3 regions of the Mesorhizobium sp. CO1-1-11 genome follow, and region 1 is predicted to be linked to each of the others. Evidence: riboswitches for the same ligand, from Rfam matches in the RefSeq annotation. Region 1 holds a riboswitch; each other region holds the start of a gene.
The links. Region 1 has a riboswitch for cobalamin ahead of LB554_RS06435 (DUF1636 family protein). Riboswitches for the same ligand answer to the same signal wherever they lie in the genome.
Positions count from the first base shown of each region.

Region 2: it holds a riboswitch for cobalamin, as region 1 does, so the genes downstream of both, LB554_RS08180 (aromatic ring-hydroxylating oxygenase subunit alpha) here and LB554_RS06435 (DUF1636 family protein) in region 1, are expected to answer to the same signal.
Region 3: it holds a riboswitch for cobalamin, as region 1 does, so the genes downstream of both, bluB (5,6-dimethylbenzimidazole synthase) here and LB554_RS06435 (DUF1636 family protein) in region 1, are expected to answer to the same signal.

Region 1 covers NZ_JAIUHE010000004.1:239,015-244,143, reverse strand. Annotated here, with positions in the region: gene LB554_RS06445 (NADH-quinone oxidoreductase subunit A) at 1-21, opposite strand, end outside; gene LB554_RS06440 (winged helix-turn-helix domain-containing protein) at 357-1,556, shown strand; cobalamin riboswitch at 1,586-1,793, shown strand; gene LB554_RS06435 (DUF1636 family protein) at 1,831-2,259, shown strand; gene cobW (cobalamin biosynthesis protein CobW) at 2,262-3,299, shown strand; gene LB554_RS06425 (cobaltochelatase subunit CobN) at 3,319-5,129, shown strand, end outside.
Region 2 covers NZ_JAIUHE010000006.1:12,186-17,314, forward strand. Annotated here, with positions in the region: gene LB554_RS08160 (ABC transporter ATP-binding protein) at 1-1,043, shown strand, start outside; gene LB554_RS08165 (DUF680 domain-containing protein) at 1,113-1,361, opposite strand; gene LB554_RS08170 (DUF680 domain-containing protein) at 1,432-1,638, opposite strand; gene LB554_RS08175 (DUF680 domain-containing protein) at 1,708-1,908, opposite strand; cobalamin riboswitch at 2,401-2,603, shown strand; gene LB554_RS08180 (aromatic ring-hydroxylating oxygenase subunit alpha) at 2,716-3,963, shown strand; gene LB554_RS08185 (hybrid-cluster NAD(P)-dependent oxidoreductase) at 4,041-5,129, shown strand, end outside.
Region 3 covers NZ_JAIUHE010000028.1:20,708-25,836, forward strand. Annotated here, with positions in the region: gene LB554_RS26295 (TetR/AcrR family transcriptional regulator) at 1-220, shown strand, start outside; gene LB554_RS26300 (hypothetical protein) at 311-1,294, shown strand; partial or broken gene bluB (5,6-dimethylbenzimidazole synthase) at 1,411-2,085, opposite strand; cobalamin riboswitch at 2,088-2,270, opposite strand; gene LB554_RS26310 (histone deacetylase family protein) at 2,449-3,375, shown strand; gene LB554_RS26315 (exodeoxyribonuclease VII small subunit) at 3,379-3,630, shown strand; gene LB554_RS26320 (DUF2277 domain-containing protein) at 3,722-3,988, shown strand; gene LB554_RS26325 (pirin family protein) at 4,027-4,947, shown strand; gene dxs (1-deoxy-D-xylulose-5-phosphate synthase) at 5,023-5,129, shown strand, end outside.

The DNA.
Region 1 (5,129 bases):
CGAACTGAGAAGTGCGTTCATGCAGCGGCTTTCCGTTGGCGCCAATCCACTTTGACTACAGCACCGAACCTTAATGCGGAAGCGTGACAGATTAACCGCTGAACCGTTTTAAGGGGCCTATGCTGCAACGCGGCGAGGGTTAGCGCAGCACTTCCAGCGAAGCAAGTCAAACATTGTTCAAAACACCGAGCTGGACGGCATTCCGGGAGAAACTGGTCCCATCCGCTCCTGTTTGATTCCCTTCGCTTTTCACTCCACTTTTGTCTCCTGACAGGGTTGCCGCCAAAACCCTGCTAGCATGGACGGGAATCACGCCGGGCAATGACGCCAGACAGGTCCATCAGGGACGCATACGCATGAAGGAAAAGATCTCGCTTGCCGCCGCCCGGCGCATCGCCCTCGCCGCCCAGGGATTTCTCGATCCCCGCCCCGCCGGCACGCCGGACCGCCGCCATTTCGCCCGCGTTCTGTCCCGCACCGGCCTGTTGCAGATCGATTCCGTCAGTGCGGTGGTGCGCGCTCATTACATGCCGCTCTATTCGCGTCTCGGCCCCTATCCCCTCGCTTTGCTCGACAACGCCGCCGTAACGCGCAAGCGCACCGTCTTCGAATATTGGGCGCATGAAGCCTCGTTCCTGCCGGTCGAGACCTACCCACTGATGCGCTGGCGCATGCAGCGCGCCGAGCAAGGCGATGAAATGTATCTGGGGCTGGCCAAATGGGGCCGCGAGCACGCCGCCTATATAGAAGAGATCTACCGCGAGGTCGTCGCGCGCGGGCCGATCGCCGCTTCGGCGCTCGAAGGCCAGAAAGGCTCCGGTGGCTGGTGGGGTTGGAGCCATGCCAAGCACGCCTTCGAATGGCTGTTCTGGGCCGGGCGCATCACCACGGCGCACCGGCGCGGCTTCGAGCGCTTTTACGACCTGCCGGAGCGCGTGCTGCCGCAGGCGATCCTCGATCTGCCGGTACCGACGCCTGAGGACGCGCACCGCGAATTGCTGCGCATTTCCGCCCGTGCCCATGGCGTGGCGACATCAGGCGACCTGCGCGATTATTTTCGACTCTCGCCGGCCGACATGAAAGGCCGGCTGGAGGAACTGGTCGAGCTCGGCGACTTGCTGCCGGTCCGTGTCGAGGGCTGGGACAAGCCGGCTTACCTTCACAAGGACGCCCGTATCCCGCGCAAGATTGAGGCCCGCGCTCTGCTGGCGCCGTTCGATCCGGTCGTCTTCGAGCGTTCGCGCTCGGAGCGGCTGTTCGACTTCCATTACCGCATCGAAATCTACACGCCGGCCGACAAGCGCCAATACGGCTACTATGTCCTGCCTTTCCTGCTCGGCGACAGGATCGTGGCGCGCGTCGACCTCAAGGCTGACCGGCCGGCCAGTGTCCTGCGCGTCCATGCCGCCTACGCCGAGCCCGGCGCACCGCCCGAAACCGCAGCCCAGCTCTTCGAGGAATTGAACCAGATGCAGGGCTGGCTTGGCCTCGAGCGCATGGAAATAACGCCTGCCGGCGACCTCGGCCCGGCGCTGTCCGACATCGCGGTGTCGTAAGCTCGCGTTGACACCGCTGCCCGCAAGAGCCTAAATCCCATCCAGACGGTCTCCTCTCGGCAAAGGGAGGAGCCAAGAGGGAATGCGGTGCGGGATTGAAGATCCCAAATCCGCGGCTGTCCCCGCAACTGTGAGCGAAGAGCCAAGGCCGAAAGCCACTGGGATTGTCCCGGGAAGGCGGCTACCCAAGGCGATGACCCGCGAGCCAGGAGACCTGCCGTCTGGAATGCAAGAATCCGATCGCCTGGCGGGTTTTCCGGGCAAGGAGCCTGATGTGGATCGCGACAGCAGTTTTTCGGCTGAAACAACCGACATTTCGTCCGGCGGGGATCATCCCCTGGCCGGCATCACGGTCATCGTCTGCGCTTCCTGTCGCGACGAGACCGGCTCCGACGCCCATCCCCGGGCCGGCGAACTTTTGGCCGAAGATACGCGCCAAGCCGCCTCGGGCGAGAAGATTCGCATCCGCACGGTCGAATGCCTCGGCAATTGCAAGCGCCGGCTGAGCGCCGCGGTCCTGCGCGACGGCTGCTGGAGCTATGTGTTCGGCGATCTGACCACGACCAGCGGCGCCGATCTCGTCACCGGCGCGAAACTCTTCGCCACCTCGAACGACGGCCTCATTCCCTGGCGAGGCAGACCCGATAGCCTCAAGCGCGGCCTCATTGCCCGCATCCCTCCCCTCGACATGCTGAAAGATTGATCATGACAACATCTCTGTCCCGCGTTCCCTGCACCGTCGTCACCGGCTTCCTCGGCGCCGGCAAGACGACGCTGGTCCGCCATCTCCTGGAAAACGCCGGCGGCAAGCGGATCGCCATCATCGTCAACGAGTTCGGCGACATCGGCATCGACGGCGAGATCCTCAAGGGATGCGGCATCGACACCTGCCCAGAGGAAAACATCGTCGAACTGGCCAATGGCTGCATCTGCTGCACCGTGGCCGACGATTTTGTGCCGGCGCTCGACAGGATCCTGTCGCTGACGCCGAAGGTCGACCATATCCTGATCGAAACCTCGGGCCTCGCTCTGCCCAAACCGCTGGTCCAGGCTTTCCAGTGGCCGACGGTGAAGAGCCGCGTAACGGTCGATGGCGTCATCGCCGTGGTCGACGGTCCCGCACTGGCGGAAGGCCGCGTCGCCAATGACATGGACGCCCTGCAGGCGCAGCGCGCGCAGGACGAGAGCCTCGACCATGACGATCCGGTCGAGGAAGTGTTCGAGGATCAGATCGCCTGCGCCGACCTGATCATCCTGTCGAAGAGCGACCAGATGGACGCCGCCGGTTCAGCCCGCGCCAAGGCCATCGTCAACGAACACTCCGCCCGCGCCGTGAAGATCGTGCCGACGTCTCATGGCAAGGTCGATCCCTCGGTGCTGCTCGGGCTCGGTCTCGCCGTCGAGGACGACATCGAGAACCGCAAGTCCCACCATGACGGCGCATTCGATCACGAGCATGACGACTTCGACACGTTCATCGTCGACATTCCCTCGATCGCCAATCCCGACGAGCTGGCAAAGCGCGTCGCCGCGGCCGCCGAACAGGAAAACGTGCTGCGCGTGAAAGGCTTCGTCGAGGTCGGCGGCAAACCGATGCGGCTCCTGCTGCAGGCCGTCGGCCCGCGCGTCAATCATTACTACGACCGCGCCTGGACCGCCGGGGACGACCGCCGCTCGCGCCTCGTCGTCATTGGCCTCAAGGGGCTGAACCGCCCGGCGATCGAACGTATCCTCGCCGGCTGATTTTCAGGCCCGGGCCGCGATGCACATCCTCACCACGACCTCCGCCTCGCTCGACGATCTCGCCGAGCCCGTCGACCTCAGGCAGGCGCCGGCGGATATCGTGGCCCTGTCCTTCACCGACAGCGATCTCGCCGGACTGGCTGCGGCGTGGAAGGCCGATGCCGGTCGCCTGCCCTCGATGCGGCTGGCCGCACTGCGCGACCTGCGCCATCCCATGTCCGTCGACCTCTGGATAGACTGCGTCGCCCGCCACGCCAAAATCATCCTGGTGCGCATCCTCGGCGGCTACGACTGGTGGCGCTATGGCTGCGACCAACTGGCGGTGATTGCCCGCGAACGCGGCATCAAACTGGCGCTGCTTCCCGGTGAAAGCCATGACGAGGATCTCAGGCTGATCGAAGCCTCGACGCTGCCGCGCGCCGAACTGGACGGCCTGCTCGGCTATTTCCGCGAGGGCGGCCCGGCCAATATGAGCACGCTGGTGCGGATGCTGGCGAGATTGGCCGGACAGGACACACCCGTCGCCAGTCCGGTCAGCGTGCCGAAGGCCGGTTACTATCAGGCTGGATTGGGGGTCGCGGAGGAGCCGGCCGGTTCAAATGCCGGCACACCCATCATCCCGATTCTCTTCTACCGATCGATGCTGCTTGCCGCCGATGTCGCCCCGATCGATGCGCTGGCCGAGGCTTTGCGCTCCAGGGGATTGGCTCCGGTGCCGATCTTCGTTTCCAGTCTGAAGGATCCGGTGTCGCTGGCGTTCGTCGAAAATGCCATCGCATCGCTGAAACCCGCCGCGATCGTCACCGCGACCGCTTTCGCTTCCGGCGCCGAACCCGGCGTCGAAACCTTGTTCGACCGCGCCGGCGTGCCCGTCTTCCAGGTCATCGTTGCCACCACGCGCCGCGACATCTGGGAAAAAAACCAGCGCGGCCTGGCGCCCGCCGACCTTGCCATGCATGTCGTGCTGCCCGAACTTGACGGCCGCATCCTCGCCGGCGCCATTTCCTTTAAGGCCGAGAGCGATATCGATCCGGCGCTTGGCCATCGTGCGTTGGCGAACCGCCCGGAACTGGATCGGGTGGAGCAAGTGGCGGGTCGAGTCGCGGCTTTCATCCGGCTGCGGGAGACAAGACGGGAGGAGCGCAAGCTCGCGATCCTGATTCCCGATTATCCCAGTGCCCCCGGCCGCACAGGCTATGCGGTCGGGCTGGACGTGCCGTCCAGCGTGCTGGCCATGCTGCACGACTTGAGCGAACAGGGCTATGCCGTTGACGGGATTCCGCAAACGCCGCGTGAATTGCTGGATTTGCTGGAGCGGGGCAGTGATGGGCTGAGGCTGGCAGACTATAACTCCTTTTCGACGGAGTTACCGACGTCTGCAACTGCCGCTGTAGAGGCTGCTTGGGGCAGAGCGGAAAGCGAGACAGGTCTTCGCGAGGCGCCCCCCTCTGTCCTGCCGGACATCTCCCCCTCTAGGGGGGAAATTGAACTTTCGTCGCGGCTTTCGCCAACCACCAACATTGCTGAGGGAACGACGGCCTCCGAACTGCCAATCTCCCCCCTTGAGGGGGAGATGTCCGGCAGGACAGAGGGGGGCGCTCAAGCGCCAGCCGCCAGCTTCCCCTTCCGCGCCGCGCATTTCGGCAATGTCACCGTGGCACTCGCCCCCGACCGGGGCCGCTCGGCCGACCGTCGCGCCGACTACCACGATCCGACCCTCCCCCCGCGCCATGCCCTGATCGCCTTTGGCCTGTGGCTGCGCAAATCGCTCGGGGTTCACGCTCTCGTCCATGTCGGCGCCCACGGCACGCTGGAATGGCTGCCCGGCAA
Region 2 (5,129 bases), on a different contig from region 1:
TCGACATCAAATCGGGCGAGTTCATCGTCTTCGTCGGCCCGTCGGGCTGCGGCAAGTCGACCTTGCTGCGCTCGATCGCCGGGCTCGAGGAAATCACGTCGGGTGAACTCAAGATCGACGGCCACGTGGTCAACGACGTGCCACCCTCGAAGCGCGGCATCGCCATGGTGTTCCAGTCCTATGCCCTCTACCCGCACATGACCGTCTACGACAACATGGCCTTCTCGATGAAGATCGGTGGGGAAAGCAAGGCCGAGATCGACAAAAGGGTTCGGCAAGCCGCCGAGATCCTGCAGCTGACCAAATATCTCGACCGTCTGCCCAAGGCGATGTCGGGCGGCCAGCGGCAGCGCGTCGCCATCGGCCGCGCCATCGTGCGCAATCCGAAGGTGTTCCTGTTCGACGAACCGCTGTCGAACCTTGACGCCGCATTGCGCGTTGCGACGCGCATCGAGATCGCCAAGCTCAAGGAATCGATGCCCAACACGACCATGATCTACGTCACGCACGACCAGGTCGAGGCGATGACGCTGGCCGACCGCATTGTCGTGCTGAAGGACGGGCACATCGAGCAGGTCGGCACGCCCATGGAACTCTACAAGAACCCCGGCAACCTCTTCGTCGCCCAGTTCATCGGCTCGCCGGCCATGAACATCCTGCCGGCGACGGTCGACAAGACGGGCAATCCGACCATCGTCAGCCATGTCGGCGGCCGCAAGGCGACGGTGCCGATCGCGACACCTGCTTCGGCAAAGGGAGCGGCGGTCAGCTTCGGCGTACGGCCGGAAGATCTCGCGATCGCCAGCGGTGCGGATTATCTGTTCGAGGGGACCGTCGATTATCTCGAACAGCTTGGCGAGGTCCAGCTGGTCTATGTCGATATCGGCCGGGCCGACCTGCCGCTGGTGACCAAGCTGCCGGGCAATGTCGAGGTCAAGCGCGGCTCGACGCTGCGGCTGACCGCCAATGCCGGCGATCTCCATATCTTCGATGCCGATGGTCGCTCCTTTGCCCTCCACGAAGCGGAAGCAAAGGCGGCCTGAAGACGGCCGTCCGGTAAAGAACAAGAGCGGCGGGCCAGGCCCCCCCCTCTTCTTGTCTGCACAGGCTGGTTAGTTGTTGCCGAAGAGATTGCGATCGGCACCCTGATGGACCGGCTTCTGCACGTCGCCGGACGAGTTGAGCAGCTTGTAGACAGGCGAATCGCTGTTGCGGATCGCACCTGTATGCGACGTATCGACATTGACAGTCGACGAAGCAGTGGGCTGGTTGACGCCGTTGGAGCCATAATTGTCGCTGCCGGCGAAGGCGCTGCCGGAGACGGCCAGAACGGCGGCGGCGGCAATGAGGATCTTGTTCATTTTAGGTACTCCTGAATTTTGGAAGTCCCGCGGACCGGCGGGCCAGAGCCCACCGGCCGTGGGATGGCCGTTAATGGCCGAAGAGGTTGCGGTCGCTGCCCTGCTGGACAGGCGCCGAGGTGGCCGGAGCCGACTTGCCGATCGACGCGGTGTTCGAATTGTCGGTCGAAGCGGCAGCAGCCTGGTTGGCGCCGTTGGAACCATAGTTGTCGCTGCCGGCGAAAGCGCTGCCGGAGAGAGCCAGAACGGCAGCGGCAGCAATGAGGATCTTGTTCATTTTAATACTCCTGAATTTGTAGGGTCCACCAGCGCGGCAGGGTCACCCGCCGCGTGCCGGGGATGGCTATTAATTGTTGCCGAAGAGGTTGTGGTCGGCGCCCGTCACAGGCGTCTGGGCAGCCGGCTCCGACTTCTTGGTCGAAGCGGTGTAGGAGCTGTCGACAGTAGCCGTGGGGGTCGCGGCGTTCGAACCATAATGGTCGCTGCTAGCGAAGGCGCTGCCGGAAATAGCCAGAAGGGCGGCGGCAGTGAGAATGATCTTTTTCATTTTTGTACTCCAGTATTTTTCCCGTCCGTCTAGCGGCGTGTCTTGGGATTAAATCGCGTCGTTCGGACAGCCCCGATGTGGGAGAGCCCCCTTGCCGTTTCCAATCACGAAGTTGTTCAGCGTGGACCATGACTCCACCACTTGAAATTGTACCAACGCCTTCTACATGTCTCATTTTTCCATTTGATATCAAATAGTTGTCTAAGATCACGACCCGATCACCAACTGTGTCGGAAGGCTGGGCGTTCACACCGTCCTGCACGCACCGTCAACAGAAACGAACCGTTCGGTTCGATTTTAGACTCTGCTAATAGTCACTTTTCGAAACCATTAACCCTTTTCCGGCCCGGCTGAGGGTCGAAAACGGTGCCCGCGCGCCTGGCGAGAAAAGGCGATTCCCCCGCTGCAACCGCGCCGGGACGATCCCGCGTATGTGTCGCGCCGCATGGATGCGATGTCGCTTTCGTGCCGATGTCGCAAACCCTGTCGTGATTAGATCGAGCGATCTCAGGTGCCGCTGCGTGACGACGGAGCGGAGAATTGGGAAGCCGGTCAGATTCCGGCGCTGCCCCCGCAACGGTGGTGGAGTTCAAGTCGCAACGGGAGACCACTGGGCGAAAGCTTGGGAAGGTGTCGCGATGGTCCGCCAGGACAACTCCAGAGCCCGGAAACCAGCCCGAGATCGCTAGAACTCGACTGATCGCGGTGGGCGGTCAAGGGGCGGATGGTGTTGTCCGGCTTTCGCCGGCTTGCGCCCAGTCCTTCCTCCATCACCACCAGTTCAGTCCTTGAAAATGAGGACAGGACATGGACGCGCGCAACGACATGCTGAGGCTTTTGAACGGCCGCAGACAGGGCCTTTCGCTGGAACAGCCCTTCTATACCGACCCGGACTACTTCAAGCTTGACATGGAACTGATCTGGTATCGCGACTGGCTGTTCATCGGCCATGATTGCGAGTTGCCCAAGCCGGGCAGCTTCATCACCGTGCAGATCGGCGACTATCCGGTCGTGCTGGTGCGCGATCAGCAGGGCAAGATCAACGCTTTCCACAATTCCTGCCGCCATCGCGGCAGCCGCGTCTGCAACACCGACAAGGGCATGGCCGCCAAACTGGTGTGTCCCTATCACCAGTGGACCTACGAACTCGACGGCCGGCTGCTGTTCGCCCGCCAGATGGCCGATGGGTTCGACAAGAGCCAGTTCGGGCTCAAGCCGGTCGCCTGCGAAAGCGTCGCCGGCTATGTCTTCATCTGCCTGGCCAAGGAGCCCGCCGACTTCGCGCCGATGCGGGCGATGATCGAGCCCTATCTCCAGCCGCACCGGCTGAGCGAGGCCAAGATCGCCTTCGAGAGCACGATCATCGAGAAGGGCAACTGGAAGCTGGTCTGGGAAAACAACCGCGAATGCTACCATTGCGCGGGCAACCATCCTGAGCTGTGCAAGACCTTCCCGGAAGCGCCGACCGTGACCGGCGTGCAAGGCGCCGACAGCGATCCGGAGATGCTGGCCCACTGGGCGAAGTGCGAAGCTGTTGGCCTGCCCAGCAAGTTTCGCATCGACCCGGCCGGACAATACCGCGCCACCCGCGCGCCGCTGCTGCGCGATGCCCAGAGCTACACGATGACCGGCAAGCGGGCGGTGAAGAAGAACCTGTCCGACAGCGTCTCGGCCGACCGGATCGGCACGCTGATGCACTATCACTACCCGACAACCTGGAACCATATCCTCGTGGATCATGCGGTGACGTTCCGCGTGCTGCCGGTCAGCGCCACGGAAACAGCGGTTACGACCAAATGGCTGGTCCACAAGGATGCCGTGGAAGGCGTCGACTACGATCTCGCCGAACTCACCCATGTCTGGACCGAGACCAACGACCAGGACCGCCGCATCGTCGAGGAAAATGCCTTCGGCATCCTGTCGCCGGCCTACGAGCCCGGTCCCTATTCGGAGCTGCACGAGGGCGGCGTCATCCAGTTCGTCGACTGGTACGCGCGCTTTATCGGCCCACGGCTTTCCGAAGACGGCCGGCCTGCCCTGCGCAGTGTCGCCTAGCGCATGTCGGCCAAAACTGTGCAGCGGCTTTGGGATCACGACACGCCCAAAATGAAAGGTATGCAGGGATGAACGCCATGACTGATCTTGGCCTCTATCGCCACCTCGACCAGATGGCGCCGTGGAACGACAGGCTGCAGGTGCTGGAAGTAACCGGCGTCAGCGACGAGGCGCCCGACGTCAAGACCTTCACCTTCCGCTCCGACAACCAGACCTGGTTCCGCTACAAGCCGGGCCAGTTCGTGACGCTGGAATTGCCGACACCGGACGGCCCGCTGATGCGCACCTACACGCTGTCATCATCGCCGTCACGGCCATTCTCGATCGCGGTGACGGTGAAGGCGCAAGCGGGCAGCGTCGGCACACGCTGGATGTTCGATCACCTGACGCCCGGCTCCCACGTCAAGGCCTATGGACCGGGCGGCGACTTTTCGCTGCACAGCCACCCGGCGGCGAAATACCTGTTCATCTCGGCCGGTTCGGGCGTGACGCCGATGATGTCGATGCTGCGCTGGCTGAACGACTGCGCGCCATGGACCGATGTCGGCTTCGTCAATTGCGCGCGGCGCCCGGAAGAGATCATCTTTCGCAAGGAACTCGAACTGCTCGGCGGCCATATGCCGGGCCTGTCGCTCGGCTTCATGATCGAGGAGCGGTCGAGCCGCGAGGGCTGGTACGGCCATATGGGCCGCATCGACGCCATCCGGCTGCCGCTCCTGGCGCCCGATTTCCGCGAACGCGAAATCTTCTGCTGCGGCCCCGACCCTTTCATGCGCGCCGTGCGCGGCATGCTGGAGGCCGCCGGGTTCGACATGGCAAAATACCATCAGGAGAGCTTTGCCGCGCCGGCGGCGGAGGAAATCCCGGAGCCGTTTGCCTCGCCGGCTGAAGACGACGCGGCGATTTGCGTCGAAGCCGCGACGCCGATCCGCTTCGCGCTTTCGGATGTCGACGCCGACTGTGTCGCCGGCCAGACCGTGCTGCAGACGGCGCGCGCCTCGGGTGTGCGAATACCGGCCGCCTGCGAATTCGGCCTGTGCGGAACTTGCAAAGTGAAGAAAGTCTCCGGCAGCGTCGAGATGAGCCACAATGGCGGCATCCTCGATCATGAGATCGATGATGGCTTCATCCTGGCCTGTTGTTCCAAGCCATTGTCGCCGCTTGAA
Region 3 (5,129 bases), on a different contig from region 1:
TTCAATGACCGATCATCTGACAGCGCTGCAGCGGGAAGGGGTGGTCGTCCCCGGCGTCGACCCGGAGTCGGCAGCGCGGCTGATCAATGGGGCGAGCAGCCAGGCCGCGCAGCGCATCGCCAATTCGCAAGATCCCGAAACGACATCGAAGATGGTGGTGGCCGCGTTCAAGCAATTGCTCGAAGGCCTGCTGAAAAAGCCGGAAGCGCTTTCAAGATGAACCACCATGGCAGTCCCGCCACTGCCTGCAATTGACAATAGCCGGTTTGAGCGCATCCTCCGCAGCCATCTCTGAGGGGAGATTCGGGGCATGTGGGATTTCGATATCGGCAGGTCGGTGTCCATCATGATGCGGACCTGGCCTTTCATTGTCTTTCGCATGATCATCTATTTTGGGATCACCCTGGCCTACATCGTGGCCACCGGCACCGGCGCCTCCGTCGGCTATGGCGTCGGCCATATTTCCACCGATCCCGACGGACCATTGTCTTTTGCGATGTGGGGCGGCGTGGTCGGTTTCGGCATCGTCTCGATCGCCGTCTACTGGATCCGCGAATACATTCTCTACGTCGTCAAGGCGGGCCATATCGCCGTCATGGTGCATCTGATCGACGGCAATGATATTCCCCACGGCCAGAACCAGATCGCCTACGCGAAAGAGGTCGTGACCGAGCGTTTTGCCGAGGCCAACATCCTTTTCGTCGTCGACCAATTGGTCAAGGGCGCCATACGCGCCATCACCGGCCTGCTCGGCGGCATCGCGGCCTTCCTGCCCATTCCTGGCCTGAGCGGCCTGGTTTCGTTCCTCAACACGGTGATTCGCCTGTCGCTGACCTATGTCGACGAGATCATTCTCGGCTACAACATCCGCATCAGTTCGTCCTCGCCGTTCGAAACCGCGCGCCAAGGCGTTGTGCTCTACGCCCAGAACGGCAAGACCATGGTCAAGAATGCCGTCTGGCTAGGGGTCATCATGTGGGGCGTGTCGTTCGTGATTTTCCTGCTGATGCTGGCTCCGGCAGCCGCTATTCTTTACGTCATGCCCGGGCAGCTCGCCGGCTGGGCTTTCGTGCTGGCAATCGTCTTTGCCTGGGCTTTCAAGGCGGCCTTCATTGAGCCGTTCGCCATTGCCTGCCTGATGCAGGTCTATTTCAAGACCATCGAGGGTCAGGTGCCCGATGCCGCCTGGGACGCCAGGCTGGCCGAAGCCTCGTCGAAGTTCAGGGAACTCAAGGACAAGGCGCTCTCCACTTTCGGCGGTTCGCGCTGGGGCACTGCCGGCGCGACGAGCTGATCAACCGGCCTCGCCGGCGCACCGGCGACGGTGCCGAGGCGCGCCACTGCTGATTTGAGCGGCGCTTCGCCTTGCCCGCGAAAAGTCTCGCTCATGATAAGCTCGGGCAACGGCAGCCGCCGGCCCCAGCCGTGTGTTTCGAGCTCCGGCTTCGGTGCGAACTCGGAAACACGGCCGACGCAGAGATAGGCGATCGGTGTCACCTGGTCGGGAATGGCCAGCAAGCTTTTCAGCGCTTGCGCCTCGATGATGCTGACCCAGCCGACGCCAACGCCTTCGGCGCGTGCCGCCAGCCAGAAATTCTGCACCGCGCAGACCGTGCTGTAGAGATCCATCTCCGGATTGTGCCAGCGCCCCAGCGGCGAGCCTTTCGAGCGTTCGCGGTCGCAGGTGATGCAGATGTTGAGAGCGCTTTCGCAAATGCCTTCGAGCTTGAGCTTGCGGTAGAGCGCCTGCCGTTCTGCCTCGATTTCAGGCAGTTCCCGTTCTCGCGCGGCCAGGAACAGGTCGCGCACTTCCGCCCGCCGCGCGGCATCGCGAATGACGATGAAATTCCAAGGTTGCATGAAGCCGACCGACGGCGCGTGGTGGGCGGCAAGCAGCAGCCGCGCCAGCACCTCGTCGTCGATGGCCTCCGATGTAAAATGGCTGCGGACGTCGCGCCGCGTGAAGATGGCGCGGTAAACAGCGTCGCGCGCAATCTGGTCAAATCCATCGCCCATTGGAGTGGTCATAGCTTCCGGCATCGCTTGTCCCCTTGCGATTGCAATCGATGTCATCCGCCTGACCATGCGGATGACGATGCCTGCCAGGCCGGTCTTCTGGCTCGGGATCAACCCGCGTCCGGTGCCTTCCCGTCATCGACAGTGGCATTTACCGGCGCGGTCCCCCTCACAGCGTTGGGCACGCCACGGAGTTCAACCGTGTTCCCGATTCTCCCGCCAGGGCATTTGCAGCCAAGTGGAATCACTTGGCGTCGCAAAATGCGGCTAAAACAAACAGCCCGGCGGGCACCAGGCAGTGGTTGCGACCTTACGCCGAAGGGCCGGCGCCGCCAATGCCCGCAGCGACATGAATGGACGCAGGTTCGATTTTCCCCAGCGATCAAGCCGCAACGCATGGCCATCACGACGCCGGGGCACTAGATAGGGGGCATGGCCACCCGTCTCTACACGCACCCGATCTTTCTCGAACACATCACGCCGCCCGGTCACCCCGAGCGGCCCGACCGCCTGCGCGCCATCGAGCGCGTGCTCGACGACGAAGCTTTTGCCACGCTTGACCGCGTCGAGGCACCGCACGGCGACGAGGCGACCATCCTCTACGCGCATCCCGCCGATTTCGTCGCGCGTGTCCGCGCCGCCATCCCCGACGAAGGCATTGCCCGCATCGACGCCGACACCACCGCCAGCCCGAAAAGCTGGCAAGCGGTGATTACGGCGATCGGTGCCGCCAATGCTGCCGTCGACGACGTCTTTGCGGGCCGTGCCGACAACGTTTTCGTCGCCGCCCGTCCGCCCGGCCACCATGCCGAAAAGACCACGGCCATGGGCTTCTGCTTCTTCAACACGGCGGCAATCGCAGCGCGCCATGCGCAGAAGAAGCACGGCGCCGAGCGTGTCGCGGTCGTCGACTGGGACGTGCACCACGGCAACGGCACGCAGGATATTTTTTGGGACGATCCCTCGGTGCTCTATTGCTCGACGCACCAGATGCCGCTTTATCCCGGCACGGGCGCGAAGAGTGAGACCGGCGCCGGCAACATCGTCAATGCGCCGCTGGCGCCTCGGACGGGCAGCGAGGTGTTTCGCGATGCGTTCCTGTCGCGCGTGCTGCCGGCACTCGACAATTTCGCGCCGGATCTGATTATCATTTCGGCCGGCTTCGATGCGCACCATCGCGACCCGCTGGCGGAAATCAATCTGACCGAGGACGATTTCGACTGGGCGACCGGCCAGCTGATGCAGCGCGCCGCACGCCACGGCGGCAACCGGCTCGTCAGCCTGCTCGAGGGCGGCTACGATCTGCAGGGATTGGCATTTTCGGTCGCCGCCCATGTCGGGCGACTGATGAAAGGATGAATGATGACCGGTGAGATCAACGAAGACGTCAAGGCGATGAGCTTCGAACAGGCACTCGACGCACTGGAGAAGATCGTCGACGATCTAGAGCGTGGCGACGTGCCGCTCGACCAGTCGATCCGGATTTACGAGCGCGGCGAGGCGCTGAAGGTCCATTGCGACCGGCTGCTGAAGGCCGCCGAGGACAAGGTCGAGAAGATCAGGCTGTCGCGCGACGGCAAGCCGGTTGGAACCGAGCCGCTCGACGCGGACTGAGGTCCGGAGCAGCCTACCGGTTTTTGGACACGATCATCATTGAGGATACAGTTCGTCCCGATTGAAACGGACAAGAGGAGATACGGAAGCGATGTGCAGAAACATCAAGACCCTGTTCAATTTTGATCCGCCGGCAACCAACGACGAAGTCCGCGACGCGGCACTGCAGTTTGTCCGCAAGCTGAGCGGCACGACGCGGCCTTCTGCCAAGAACCAGCATGCGTTCGATCATGCCGTCGAAGCCATCGCGGCATCCGCACGCGAATTGCTCGATTCCCTCGAAACCCACCAGCATCCGCGCAATCGCGAAGAGGTGGCAGCCAAATTAAAAGCAAAAGCGGCGATCCGGTTCGCCTGATATGCCCAAGCGCCACTGACCGCTGACGAGGAGAGTTCATGAGCTTCTTCCCCGGCAAAGACCCTGAGGCCGGCGATGCCTTCGCCAGCGACCAGATCGAGCTGATGGTTATCCCTAACGCCAAGGACATTGGCGGTTTCGAGGTGCGTCGCGCCTTGCCGACCGCCAAGCGGCGCCTGGTCGGGCCGTTCATCTTCTTCGATCGAATGGGTCCCGCGATCATGCGCGCCGGCCAGGCGCTCGATGTCCGTCCCCACCCGCATATCGGCCTGTCGACCGTGACCTATCTGTTCGACGGCAAGATCAGGCACCGCGATTCGCTCGGCACCGAGATGGTCATCCAACCCGGCGACGTGAACCTGATGACGGCCGGTCGCGGCATCGTCCACTCCGAGCGCACGCCGCAGGAATTGCGCGGCGCGCCGATGTCGATCTCCGGCCTGCAGACCTGGTTGGCTCTGCCGGACGGCAAGGAAGAGGTGGCACCGGTGTTCGAGAACACCGCGGCGCTGCGGCTTCCTGAAATCGACGCCGAAGGCGTCAGCGGCCGGGTCGTCATCGGCGATTTCCAGGGTTTGCGGTCTCCGGTGCGGGCCGATTCCGAGACACTCTATGCAGATTTGCGGCTGGCGCCCGGCGCCAGCGTCAAAATCCCGGCCGATGCCGAGGAGCGCGCCATCTACACGCTGGAGGGCGAGGTCTCGATTTCGGGTGATGCGTTCCCAGCGGAACGGCTGCTGGTATTCCGGCCCGGCGACGAGATCGTCATATCGTCATCGACCGGTGCGCATTTCATGCTGTTCGGCGGCGCCTCGCTTGGTTCGAAGCGCTACATCTGGTGGAATTTCGTTTCCTCGTCCAAGGAGCGCATCGAGCAGGCCAAGCAGGAATGGAAGACTGGCCGCTTCGATATCGTTCCTGGCGATGAGAAAGAATTCATACCGCTGCCGGAAGGCTGAGAAGATCGGTGAGGCGCTGACCGTCCGCGTCAGCGACACGCATTTACTTTCGCCGGCCGGCGGCCTATCCCGCCGATGAACAGAAAGTCTGGGCCCAACGTGAACGCAACGCCGCATACGCCGCTTCTCGATAGGGTTCGCGTCCCGGCCGACCTGCGCACGCTGGCCGAGAGCGACTTGCC